DNA from 4 places in the Martelella lutilitoris genome. Region 1 is predicted to be linked to each of the others. Evidence: predicted binding sites of a transcription regulator. Region 1 holds the regulator's gene; each other region holds the start of a gene.
What was found. The regulator PhoB, encoded in region 1, activates phosphate uptake and scavenging genes when phosphate is short. The targets are predictions, from matches to a motif close to TGTCATNNANCTGTCAT.

Region 1 (3,207 bases):
CCAGCTTGACGAAGGCGAGCGTCGTCGGGCGGTCGGAAATGGCGACATAACTGTGATCGACCTTCGACGCATCAAGCTTTTCGCGGATGATATCGCCCATCAGGTCGGACGAAATGCCGGAGAAAAAGCCCGTCTTGCGTCCGAGCCGCGCAAGCGCGACCGCCGTGTTGCAGACCGCGCCGCCCGCGTAAGGGGCAAAGGCAGGCTCGCCCCTGTCCGTCTCGCGCGGCAGCATGTCGATCAGGGCTTCCCCGCAGCATAAAATCATTCATCTTCTCCCAATTTCTGTAAGGCGTCCGTGCGCCGGGTCGCGGCAGTTCGCCCGCCAACCGAGGCGGGCGTCCCCTCCCCTCAGACGATCAGTTCCTCAAGCCCGCCGCGCGCCCGCGACCAGTCCATCGGATGGTCGAGGAAGGCGCCGACGGCATCGAGGGTCGCCTGATCGGCGAGCCCGTCCTTGCGCGCCACAGCAAGCACGTCCTTCCAGGTGGCGATATAATGAAGGGCAACGCCGCCTTCGCGGAAACGTCTCTCCGCCTCGCCGAAAATCCCATAATAGAACAATGCCATGCCGTGTTCCACCACGCCGCCGGCTGCGCGGATGGCATTGATGAAGTTGAACATGGAACCGCCGGCCGTCGTCAGGTCCTCGATCACCAGAACCCGTGCGCCCTTCGGCAGGTGGCCTTCGATCTGCGCGTTCTTGCCGTAGCCCTTCGGCTTCTTGCGCACATAGATCATCGGCAGTTCCAGCCGGTCGGCCAGGAAGGCGGCGAAGGGAATGCCGGCCGTCTCGCCGCCCGCCACGCAATCGAATTTCTCGAAGCCCGCATCGGCAAGCACCCGGGCGGCGGCAAAGTCCATCAGCGTGGAGCGGATGCGCGGATAGGAAATCAGCTGCCGGCAGTCGATATAGACGGGGCTGACCAGGCCGGAGGCAAGCTTGTAGGGCTCGTCCGGCGAAAAGTGAACGGCGCCGATTTCCCACAGCATGCGCGCCATCAGATCGCCCATCACCGCGGGCTCCGCGAAACTTGCTCTGCTCATCTCAACAATCCTCTTGTGCTGCGGCTTTTCGGGATGCGGGGAGGCGGCATCCCTGAAAAGCCCTCTTGCCGGCGCGAAACTCCGCTGACGGCCGCCCGATGTCCAATTGGACAATCGGGCGTGAAAAATCAATCGCCGCAGGGCTGTTTCAACAGAGCCGAACGGCTGACCGGGACAGCATAGCGCAACCGGTTACGCCCGCAATGACGGATATTAAATCGTTTAGAAAATCTTTTCGGCTGTTTCGTTGACGCAGCTAGACTTCCATCGAATAGCCCGCGCCGCGCACGGTGCGGATCACATCCGGCATTTGCGAGAAATTGAGCGCCTTCCTCAGTCGACCGACATGCACGTCGACGGTACGCTCGTCCACATAGATGTCATGGCCCCATACGCCGTCGAGCAGTTGCGCGCGTGAAAACACCCGGCCGGGCGATGTCATCAGGAATTCGAGAAGCCTGAACTCGGTCGGGCCGAGGCGGACTTCGCGCGCCTTGCGGTGCACCCGGTGGGTCTCGCGGTCAAGTTCGATATCGCCGCATTTCAGCACGCTGGAGAGCACTTCCGGGCGCGCGCGCCTCAAGATGGCCTTCACCCGCGCCATCAGCTCCGGAGTGGAGAACGGCTTGACGACATAATCATCGGCGCCGATCGCCAGGCCCCGCACCCGCTCGCTCTCCTCGCCGCGCGCCGTCAGCATGATGATCGGCAGGCGTTCGGTCTCCGGCCGCATTCTCAGGCGGCGGCAAAGCTCGATGCCGGAAACGCCGGGCAGCATCCAGTCGAGCAGAAGCAGGTCGGGCACCCGCTCCTGTAGCCGGATTTCGGCCTCGTCGCCGCGCATGATGGTTTCGACCTCATACCCCTCGGATTCGAGATTGTAACGCAGCAGAACGCTGAGCGCTTCCTCGTCTTCAACAACTGCGATTTTCGGAACCATAGGACGTATGTCTCCCTTGTCTCAAACGGCTTCTAAAGATCATCGGAACCGACGGCCGGGGAATTGTCGTCCTTCGGACGCTCTCCCTGCGGCTGGGAGCCGGTGGCGATGTAGTAGATCATTTCTGCGATATTGGTGGCGTGGTCGCCGATGCGCTCGATATTCTTGGCGCAGAACAGAAGATGGGTGCACGAGGTGATGTTGCGCGGATCCTCCATCATGTAGGTCAGGAGCTCGCGAAACAGCGAGGTGTAGATCGCGTCGATCTCGTCGTCGCGCTCGCGGATGGAGCTCGCCTTGTCGGCCTGGCGCGATGTGTAGGCGTCGAGCACTTCCTTCAATTGCAGGAGCGCCAGTTCCGACAGATGCTCAATGCCGTGGGCAAGTTTGCGCGGCACCCCGGAGCCCTGCACCGAGATCACGCGTTTGGCGGTGTTCTTGGCCATGTCGCCGACGCGCTCGAGATCGGAGGCGATACGGATAGCGCCCATGATTTCGCGCAGGTCCGCTGCCACCGGCTGGCGCCTTGCGATGATGACGACCGCCTTTTCGCCGATCTCGCGCTCCGCCTCGTCCAGCACAAGATCGTCCTTGATCACCTTTTCGGCAAGCTCGGTATCGGTGTTGACGAGTGCCGAAACCGACTCGCTTACCATCTCCTCCGCCAGGCCGCCCATTTCGGAAATGCGGCGCTGGAGATATTTCAGCTCGTCATCGAATGCCGTCAGAATATGCGAGGGAGCCATGTCTGTTCCTTCCTTGGCGTGAGCGTGCGGCAACCGCCCCTCAGCCGAAACGTCCCATGATGTAATCCTGGGTGCGTTGGTCCGCGGGATTGGTGAAAATTGTGTCGGTGTCATTCTCCTCGACCATATGGCCGAGATGGAACATGGCCGTGCGTTCGGAAACGCGCGCGGCCTGCTGCATGGAATGGGTCACCATCACGATCGTGTAGTTCTCTTTCAGCTCCGAGATCAATTCCTCGACGCGTGCGGTCGCGATCGGATCGAGCGCCGAGCAGGGCTCATCCATGAGGATCACCTCGGGATTGACGGCAATGGCGCGGGCGATGCACAGCCGCTGCTGCTGGCCGCCGGAAAGGCTGGTGCCCGGCTCGTGAAGCCGGTCCTTCACCTCGTTGAACAGGCCCGCCTTGATCAGGCTGGTCTCGACGATCTGGTCGAATTCGCCGCGATGGCGGGCCAGCCCGTGGATGCGCG
Region 2 (3,207 bases), 2.1 Mb from region 1:
TCGAAAACGGCTTCCCTGCGGTCGAGCGCGATACCGGACCCTTTGTCGCAAACGGTCAGAACGGCCTCGCCGCGCCTTGTCGTGACCGCCACGCGCGTCGGACCCGGCGCGTGCAGAAAGGCGTTTTCGATCAGATTGCGGATCATTTCGATCATTCCGACCGGATCGGCGTCGATGAGGACCTGTTGGTCCGGGCGGGAGAATTCCATGCGGCGAAGACCTTCCGCGAACTCGCCATTGCTGCCGATGCGGTTCAGTGCTTCCTCGACATAGTCGGAGAGGTCGCCGGTCTCCGCCTCCCGCATCTTGAGTTTGTGCAGAAGCGTTGCGTCCGTGAGCCACCGGTTTGCCAAGGTGCTGGCCGTTGCGGCATTGCGATGGATCCTCGCGACCCTGTCGCGCATGATCCGGGCATCGGTTTCGTCGAGCGCGACCTCTGCCTGCGCGCGCAGCGCCGCAAGTGGCGTGCGAAGCTGATGGGCGGCATCGGCCGTGACGCGCCGCAGCCCCTCCAGCGTCGAGGCGAGCTGGGCCATGAAATCGTTGAGTGCGACGACGAGCGTTTCGATTTCCCTGGGGACGTCCCGTGAAATCGGGCTGAGGTCGGAGCGGGCTCGGTTGCGCAGAACCCTCGCCACCGAGCGCAGGGGCCGGAACGCAAGGCGGATGCCGCCCCACATAAGGAGAAAGGCGGCGACCGCGACGGCCGCTGCGGGAACAAGCGAGTCGACGATAAGATGGCTGGTCAGAGCGTTGCGTGATTCCCGCGTTTCGGCGACCAACACGTCAATCCATCCCGCATCTCCGGTTGTCGCGTCGGTTCTGTAGCGCGCCACGGCCGCGATGCGCACCGGCTCGCCGTCCATCGTTCCGTCTGAAAGCCTGAGAGAGGGGGTCTGCGGCGTCTCGATATCGAGGCCCAGAACCGGAGAACCGGTGACGACCGACCCGTTTGGCGCCACGACCCGATAGAATATTCTGTTCATCTGGGTCGTTCCCAGGATGGCGAAGGCCGAATAGGGGATATCGACGATGACGTTGCCGTTCTCATAGGCGGCGGTATCGGCGATGGCCAGGGCTGCCGCTCCCAGCACGCGGTCAAAGGCCTCATCGGCGGCGCGATAGGCGTTGTTGTAGGCGGTGTTGTAGATCAGGGCCCCGGCGAGAAGAAACACGAACCCGGCGCTTGCAATCACCGCTTTTTCGATCGAAAGGCGCGCCAGCCGCTGCCGGATTGAAAGGCCGTCGGTCATTTCCTGCTCCGGTTTCTCCTCTTGGGCAGACGTCTTAACCTTGGCTGCTTATTTGCCGCAAGATGTAGCCGACGCCGCGCTGCGTGACGATCTCGACCTGGGCGCCCTGCAGTTTTTTTCGCAGACGAGAGACCAGCAGTTCCACCGCATTGGGCGTGCCCGCGTCATCATGACCGAAAAGCCTGACCACGACATGTTCCTTGTTGACCGGCGTGCCAGGCGCTTTGGCCAGCGCCTCGAGCATATCGTATTCGCGGCGGCCGAGCTCCAGCGGCGCGCCGGCAAGGCTGGCCGCCCGGTTATTGATGTCCAGTCTGAGGTCGCCAAAGACGATCTCACCCGTGGTTATGCCGCTGCTGCGGCGTGCAAGCGCGCGCACCCGAGCCGCCACCTCGCTGAGATCGCAGGGCTTGACGATGTAATCGTCGGCGCCAAGATCGAGCAATCCCACCTTGTCAGCAATCTGGTTACGGGCTGTCATGACCAGAACCGGCGTCCTGCTTCCGCTCCGACGCACCGCCGAAAGAACCTCAAAACCGTCGCGTTTCGGAAGGTTGAGGTCGAGGATGACGACATCAAAACCGTCGCTCATGGCATAGTCCTCGCCGCGCTCGCCATCGCCGACATGTTCGACATCGTGCCCCTCGCGGCGCAGCTTTGTCGCAATGGCGTCGGCAAGGTCCTCGGAGTCTTCAACTAATAGTATTCGCATTTCTTCCCATGACAGGACTCTGACAGAAAATCCGCCTAGTCTCTTCTCCCAAGGGCCAAGGCGAAACCGCACGCGCGTTCTCCTGGCCCGGGAGGAGACTATACTTTGACGAACGCAGGAAGAACAGGCTTGCTGGCTTGCGCCATTGCCGTTTGCGCGTCGGCCGCCATGGCGGGCGCGAATGCCGAGCAATGCGCCAGACCCTATCTGGCGGCGCCATACAGCGACTGCAACAATGATCTCGTCGCCGACCTTCCCGCCGATCCGGCGTTGTGGAGGAACCCGCCGACGCTGGTTTGGGCCTATGCGCCGATCGAGGATCCGGCGGTTTACGCCGAGCTCTTCAAGCCTTTCACCAACCACCTGGGCCAGTGCCTCGAACGGCAGATAGTCTACTATCCCGTCTTGACCGGTGCCGCCGAAATCGAGGCTCTGAAATCGGGCCGTCTGCATTTCGCCGGGTTCGCGACGGGATCGACGGTCACGGCCGTTCGCGAGGCCGGCGCCGTGCCTTTCGCCACCAAGGGAATAGGCGACGAGGTCCGGGGCTATCGTCTGATCGCCGTGGTGCGCAAGGGGTCTCCCTATCACAAGCTCAGCGACCTTGCGGGCCGGCGGGTGGCGCATTCCAGTCCGTTGTCCAATTCCGGAAACCTCGCGCCGCGGGCCCTGTTCCCCGAACAGGGGCTGCGACCCGACATCGACTATATGCCGATCATGTCCGGCGGACATGACAAGTCCCTGCTTGGACTGGTCGCCGGCGATTACGACATGGCCGCCGTCGCGTCGGATGTCTACGAGCGCATGGCGGACAGGGGCATGATCGATCCCGAGAGCGTGCGGATCATTTATGAAAGCCCGCTCTTTCCGACATCCTCGTTTGTCTATGCGCATGATCTCGATCCGGAGCTGTCATCCGCCCTGGAACGCTGCTTTTTCGGCTTTCTGTTCCCGCCGGAGATGCAGGCGGAATTCAATGGCGACACCAATTTCATTCCGCTTTCCTACAAGGACAGCTGGGCGACGGTGCGCGACGTCATGGGCAGGGCAAATGCCATGGCGGAATAGAGCCTAGCCGAAGCGGCGGCGCCCGACGGCGCCGCTCACTCACACACGCAACAGCCGAGGTAAACTTCAATGGGATCTTTCACGGGATCGCCACCGGGGACGACTGTGCCCGCGGTCAGGGGCAAAAGCCGGATCCATCGCTGGCTTTACTACAGCCGCATTGCGGCGAACGAG
Region 3 (3,207 bases), 1.0 Mb from region 1:
CTTCCTCGGCCAGTGTCCTGTAGCGCGCGCGCTCTTCGACATAGCGTCCTGACATGAAGCTCCTGTAGCCGTCGAGAAGGGGTTTGGGAAACGCGTCCATCTGTCTTGATCCTCATGCTTTTGCGCATCGCCGCGCATCATTTTCTTCTACGGTGCCTGGCCGGATGCATCAATTGACGAAGGCCAACTTTTGCAAAAGGGGCCGTAAAACCGGACGTGTTGCGTTCAAGCTGCAGCTCGTCGGCGCCCTCGCGAACGGCGCGCGCCAGGACCTCGTAGACCGACGCCGTTGATTTCTCCAGTGCCTGTGCGGGAGAAAGTGCGGCAAGCCGTGCCGCAAGATAGAGCGCGGAGAACAGGTCGCCCAGTCCGTTGGGCGGGTTTTCCAGCCGTCCGTGCTCGGCCAGCACCGCCTGGCGGTCGTCCACGTAAAGCGCCGCCACGCCGTCCCGGATAAAGGCATGGGCGGAGGTCACGACCACCTCGCGGGGGCCAAGCGCAAGCGCGGCATCCACCGCCGCGCTGTTGTCGTCGATCGACCGGCCAGTCAGCCAGGAGAGTTCGAACCGGTTCGGCGTGGCGATATCGGCGAGCGGCAGAAGACGGTCGCGGATGGCGGCGGCGGTTTCCTCCGGCACGTAGAGCCCCCTCTCGTCGCCGCTCACAGGATCGCAGAGATAGGTGACCCCGGGATTGTCCGCCTTGAGCCGTTCAACCAGCGCGGCGATCGCCTCGGCCTGTCGCGGGCCGGCGATATAGCCGCTGATGATGGCGGAAATCTCGCCGCGCCAGCGGCTTGAGCCGAGCTCCGCGAGCGCCCGGGCAAAGCCGGCATCATCGAATGTCAGCCGGGTGGACGCCCCGTGGCCGGGATGATAGGGCAGGACGATGGCGGGGACGGACCAGGTTGCAAGCCCAAGCGTTTCGAGAGCGAAGACGATCGCCCGGTTGCCGACGGCGCCGCGCATGACATGGCTGGATATGGCGATGACGGCGCCGGTTTTTGCTGTCATTTCAAATCCTCTGTCGGGTTTGCAACCATTGCGATCAAAAAAGCGGAAATGTTTTGCCATTTGCCTCATTTACGCTCTAAATCGCCTATTGGAGGGCGCTGTCAAGCCAGTGTCATGACGGCGACGTTAAAGGTCGAAGAGGGCCGGGACAACAAGGCGGCTTCAAATGCCGTTCCCGGCGACTGACAAACAAGAACACGCTGGAGGAAACATGGAAAACAAATCCGATCAGATGCGCAAGGGCATGATGGCCGCCGCCGAAAAGGCAGCGCTTGCGGCCGATCAGCCCTTCATCAATCCTTTTTCCATGTTCAAGCGGGCAAGCCCCGAGGACCTTGCGCGTTATGATGCGGCAATGCTGGCACAGGCGGCCGTGCACGCCGCGCGCGAGGTCGGCGCCTTCGATGGCGCAGAGGCCCGCGTCACCGTCGGTCCGGTCTCCGGCATCGCGCCTTCGGGCATCGCAACCGATGTGATCACCGTGACAGTCCGGAACATGCCCTTCATCTACGATTCGGTGATGGCCGAGATCGGCGAGTTCACCAACGATATCCTGCTTGCCGTCCATCCGATCCTGATTGCCGGATCCGGTCGTTCCGTCACCGCGTTCTCGCCGGAAATCCAGCACGCGCCCGAAGATCGCATCAGCCATGTGCAGGTGCATGTGGCCGCGCTTTCGCCGGAGACGCGCGCACGGCTGAAGGAGAGGCTCGACTATGTGATGGCGCATGTGCGGCTTGCCGTCAACGACTGGCCGGCGATGCTCGAGAAGCTGAAGACGGCCATGGATGAGATGGACGCGCGCGCGCCGGAGGGCCTGAAAGCGGGCGCCGAGGAGGCAAAACACTTCCTGGAATGGCTGCGCGACGGCAACTTCACCTTTCTCGGCATGCGCGAATTGGCCTATATCGACGAGGGCGGCTCCGGACGGGTCGAGCATGTGGCCGGCTCCAGCATCGGCATTCTCTCCGATCCCGAGATGCGGGTCCTGCGGCGCGGGACGAACCCGGTTGTCTCCACGCCGGAGATCCTCGCCTTTCTGGAAGGCCCGGAGCTTCTTCTGGTCACCAAGGCGAATACGACCTCGATCGTCCACAGGCGCACCTATATGGACTATATCGGCGTCAAGCGCTTCGGCGAGGATGGAAGGGTCGTGGGCGAACTGCGCATTGTCGGCCTCTTCACCTTCACCGCCTATACCCAGTCTGCCGCGCGCATTCCGCTGCTGCGCGCCAAGCTTGCCGAGGTCTCGCGTCATTTCGGCTTCGAGCCCAAGAGCCATGCCGGGCGCATGCTGCAGAATATCCTTGAATCCTATCCGCGCGACGAACTGTTCCAGGTGCCGGTGCCGCAGCTGACCGAGTTTGCCGAACAGATCATGGATGTGGCCGAGCGGCCGCGTATTCGCGTGTTGAGCCGGATCGACGGTTTTGACCGTTTCGTCTCCGTGCTCGTCTATATTCCGCGCAATCTTTATGACGCGCGCCTGAGGGAGAAGGTCGGGGAATATCTCGCCGAGGTCTATCAGGGCCATGTCTCCGCCTATTATCCCTCGTTTCCGGAAGGCCGCTCGGCCCGCGTCCAGTTCATCATCGGCCGCCACAGCGAGGAGAAGACGCCCGAGGTGCCGCAGGTCGAATTGGAAGCGGCCGTCCGCAGGCTCGCAGCCGACTGGTCGGAGCATTTCCGTTCGCTCGCCGGCCCCGGAGCGCCCGATTTCGATGCAAACGAGGCCTACCACGAGGCATTTTCCCCGGAGGAGGCCGTTGCCGACCTGCCGTTGATTGAAACCGCGGCCGAAAGCGGCATTCGCATCGCCTTCTACCGCCCCGTCAATGATGACGGCGAGGAGGAGCTGCGGCTCAAGATTTTCCACGCCGGCGGTCATCTGGCCCTGTCGCGGCGCGTGCCGCTTCTGGAAAACCTCGGCTTCACCGTGATTTCCGAACGCACCTTCGACCTGACGCTGGAGCAAGGCGGCGCCGGGCCCGTCGAGGTCATTCTCCATGACATGGAGCTTCTGGTCGACGGCTCGCCGGCCTTTGACCTTGAGGCCGACGGCGACCGCCTCGAGGAGGCCTTTGCCGCCGCCTTTACCGGCAGCGTCGACAATGACAGTTTCAACCGGCTGGTCCTGCTTGCCGGTCTCGATGCCCGCCAGGTCAACGTTCTGCGCGCCTATGCGCATTATCTG
Region 4 (3,207 bases), 930 kb from region 1:
GACGGGTAGGTTTCCGGCGCGGGCAATCAGGATATTGCCAAGCCGTGCGATCTCGCGGCCTGCCTCTCGCAGAAGGTCTTGCGCATACGGGTCGCCGGCATCAGCGGCCTTGGCGACGGCCAGCGAAAGCGCGCCGATCCGTCCCCTGTCGCCGCCATAGACAAGGCGCTTGACGTCCGCCCAGGCAGCGCTACCGATCATCTCGAAGACCTGTGCGGCAAGTACCGCCATATCGCCATAGGCGCCGACTTCGTCCAGCCTTCGGTAGAGCGCGCGGATGGCAGCCAGTGCAATCCAGCCGCCCGAGCCCGCATCATCGATCATCAGCCCGCGCCCGCCGATGCGAAGCCGCGATCCGTCAGCCCTGAAATGGCTGCCGATCACACCGGTGCCGGCCGAAACCAGATGGCCTTCGCCGGGCGCAAAGAGAACGCGGTAGGCGAGTTCGATATCATCGACCAAGGTAAGGCTGTCGGCCACGATGCCGGTTGTTCGCGTGAAGAGCCCGGCGATGTCGTCAAAGGCCTCCGGTCCGTAGCCGGAAAGCCCGATCATTGCGGCATTGAGAGGATGCGGCAGGCTTACGCCGATGCGGGTGAAACTTGCCTCGAGGCGGGCCCGGTCGCCCGGCGCGGCAAGGAGCGCGCTCGCGCCCGCAGCGGTGCCGCGCCTGACGGGGCTTCCCTCAGCATCGACCACGACGAAGCGGGCGCCCGTGCCGCCGATATCGCATCCGAGGAAGAAACCGCCCATCGTCGCAAGCCTTTACGGGATCGAAGCCAGCCATTCCGGCGTTGCGAATTTCTCGTCCGCCAGCGCCCCGGCAGCCCTGTATTCGTCCGGCGTCACCTTGCCGTCGCGCCCGCCGTTCAGTTCCATGAAGGTCGCCTTCATCCGGTCGATCACCGCCCGGCGGTCGAGCCCGGTCTGGCTGCGGACGGGATCGACCCGCTTGGCCGCGCTCTTGGTGCCCTTGTCGGAGAGCTTTTCCCGGCCGATCCGGAGCACCTGCATCATCTTGTCGGCATCCATGTCATAGGCCATGGTCACGTGGTGCAGCACGGTGCCGCCGCCATAGCGCTTCTGCGCTGCGCCGCCGATCTTGCCCTTCGAGCTCGCAATGTCGTTGAGCGGCTTGTAGAAGGCATCGACGCCCAGATCATTGAGCGCCTTCAGCACCCAGTTGTCGAGAAAGGCATAGCTGTCGGCAAAGCTCATGCCGTCGACCAGTTCGCCCGGCGCGTAGAGCGAATAGGTAATCGCCGTGCCCGGCTCGACGAACATCGCGCCGCCGCCGGTCACCCGGCGCACGGTCTGAACGCCGAGCCTTTCGGTTGCTTCCAGGTCCACCTCGTTCCTCAGGGACTGGAACGCGCCGATGATGATGGCGGGGCGCTCCCATTCCCAGAAGCGCAGCGTCGGCGCGCGACGGCCTTCGGCAACGGCGCGCGCCAGGACATCGTCTATGGCGAGATGCATGGCCGGGGTCTCCGCGCCGGTATCGATGATCTCCCATTCGAAATCGCGCCAGGTCTTGGCAACGCCCAGCGCCCGGCGCACGGCGATCGCCACCGATTCCAGGCTGAAGCCGATCAGGGCGGCATCGGGCCTGAGCTTTGCCTTCAGCGCCGCCACCATGGCCTCGGCCGAACTCGTCGCCTGCAGGCCCTCAAGGGCGGCGCAGAGGTCGGAAAGCGCCTCCGGCGGCTCGAGGAAGAAGTCGCCGGCGATCTGGACGCTGGAAAGCCTGTCGTCGCGCAATTCGACGTCGGCGACCACCAGCTTGCCGCCGGGAACCTTGTATTCGCCATGCATGATGTGAAACTCCTGCCTTGCATTCAAAAGCCGGAAAACCGGTCGCCCTTCCATAGACCCGCCCGTCCGCTTCGCGCAAGCCGGCCCCTTTATGATCCCTGTCATGGAATGGTCGTGAAAATCGGTCTATCTGGTGACGGTGAGAGAAAGGGAGGAGAAGGTCATGGTTGCCTTCGAGCATTTTGCCGACATGGACGATGTCTGGGGCCTGACCGAGCGCGTGGAAAGCCTGCGCGACCTGGTGGCAAACGAGGCACGCCCGATCCTGCAGGGTTTCGGTCCGGAGGCCGCGTCGCTGCCGGGCATCGTCAATCTGGCGCATTACCTGGCATTGCGCCACCACGACGTGCGCCCGCTGCAGCGCGCGCTGATGCGCCACGGGCTTTCCTCGCTCGGCCGGCTGGAAAGCCGGGTCCTGCCGACGCTCGATGCCGTGCTTGTCGCCCTTGCGGCGCGGTCCGGACGGCAGAGCCCCGTGCCGCTGCCATCGTCGGAGGCGTTCTTCGCCGGCGAAGCGCGACTGGAACAGGCCACCGACCTGATGTTCGGTCCGCCGCCGGCGCACCGGCGCAGCCGCATCATGGTGACGCTGGCGAGCGAGGCGGCGGAAGACCCGGCCTTCGTCGCCGATCTCGTGCGCCGCGGCATGGATATCGTCCGCATCAACTGCGCCCATGACGGACCGGAGGCCTGGCGGGCCATGGCGAAGCATGCGCGGGCGGCGGGCGATGCGGCCGGGCGGCGCATCACCGTTCTGATGGATATCGCCGGCCCCAAGATCCGCACCCAACAGGTCCTGCTCGCGGAACGCAAGCTGAAGGCCAATGTCGGCGACCGCATCCGCCTGGTGGCCTCGGGCGAACCATCGCTTTTCGATGATGTCCGCTTCGCCGTCAGCGTATCGCTGCCGGAAATGGTGACGCGGCTGAAGGTCGGCGACCGCGTGCTCTATGATGACGGCAAGCTGCAGACCGTGGTGACGGAGGTTGGCGACGGCATGGCGGTGATCAGGGTCGAACGCGCCAAGGCCAACGGCGCGCGGCTGAAGCCGGAAAAGGGGCTGAACCTGCCCGATACAGCGCTTGGCCTTTCGCCGCTGACGGCCAAGGACGAGGGCGATATTTCGACCGTGGTCGAATGCGCCGATATGGTCGGCTATTCCTTCGTCTCGCGCCCGGAAGACCTCGACCTGCTCGATCGGGAACTCGGCGCCGGCGGCAACGGCAACCCTGGTCTCGGCGTCGTTGCCAAGATCGAGCGGCCGGAAGCGGTGAAGAACCTGCCGGCGCTGATCGCGCGCGCCGCCGGAAAAAGGGAGTTCGCCGTCATGATCGCGCGCGGCGATCTTGCCGCCGAGATCGGTTTCGAGCGGCTGGCAGAAATGCAGGAGGA

Region 2: a site for PhoB is predicted at 1,974-1,990, ahead of phnD (phosphate/phosphite/phosphonate ABC transporter substrate-binding protein). Genes of this name have one in related genera too.
Region 3: a site for PhoB is predicted at 1,113-1,129, ahead of JET14_RS02040 (NAD-glutamate dehydrogenase). Genes of this name have one in related genera too.
Region 4: a site for PhoB is predicted at 1,915-1,931, ahead of JET14_RS01535 (pyruvate kinase). Genes of this name have one in related genera too.

The regions. Positions count from the first base shown of each region.
Region 1 is NZ_CP066786.1:3,764,831-3,768,037, forward strand. It holds gene JET14_RS17910 (carbohydrate kinase family protein) at 1-268, opposite strand, end outside; gene JET14_RS17915 (orotate phosphoribosyltransferase) at 352-1,047, opposite strand; gene phoB (phosphate regulon transcriptional regulator PhoB) at 1,304-1,987, opposite strand; gene phoU (phosphate signaling complex protein PhoU) at 2,020-2,733, opposite strand; gene pstB (phosphate ABC transporter ATP-binding protein PstB) at 2,774-3,207, opposite strand, start outside.
Region 2 is NZ_CP066786.1:1,639,844-1,643,050, forward strand. It holds gene JET14_RS07750 (sensor histidine kinase) at 1-1,253, opposite strand, end outside; gene JET14_RS07755 (response regulator transcription factor) at 1,288-1,965, opposite strand; gene phnD (phosphate/phosphite/phosphonate ABC transporter substrate-binding protein) at 2,071-3,033, shown strand; gene JET14_RS07765 (ABC transporter permease) at 3,139-3,207, shown strand, end outside.
Region 3 is NZ_CP066786.1:429,873-433,079, forward strand. It holds gene JET14_RS02030 (carbonic anhydrase) at 1-100, opposite strand, end outside; gene pdxY (pyridoxal kinase) at 138-1,013, opposite strand; gene JET14_RS02040 (NAD-glutamate dehydrogenase) at 1,225-3,207, shown strand, end outside.
Region 4 is NZ_CP066786.1:316,785-319,991, forward strand. It holds gene JET14_RS01525 (N-acetylglucosamine kinase) at 1-753, opposite strand, end outside; gene JET14_RS01530 (lipoate--protein ligase family protein) at 766-1,815, opposite strand; gene JET14_RS01535 (pyruvate kinase) at 1,979-3,207, shown strand, end outside.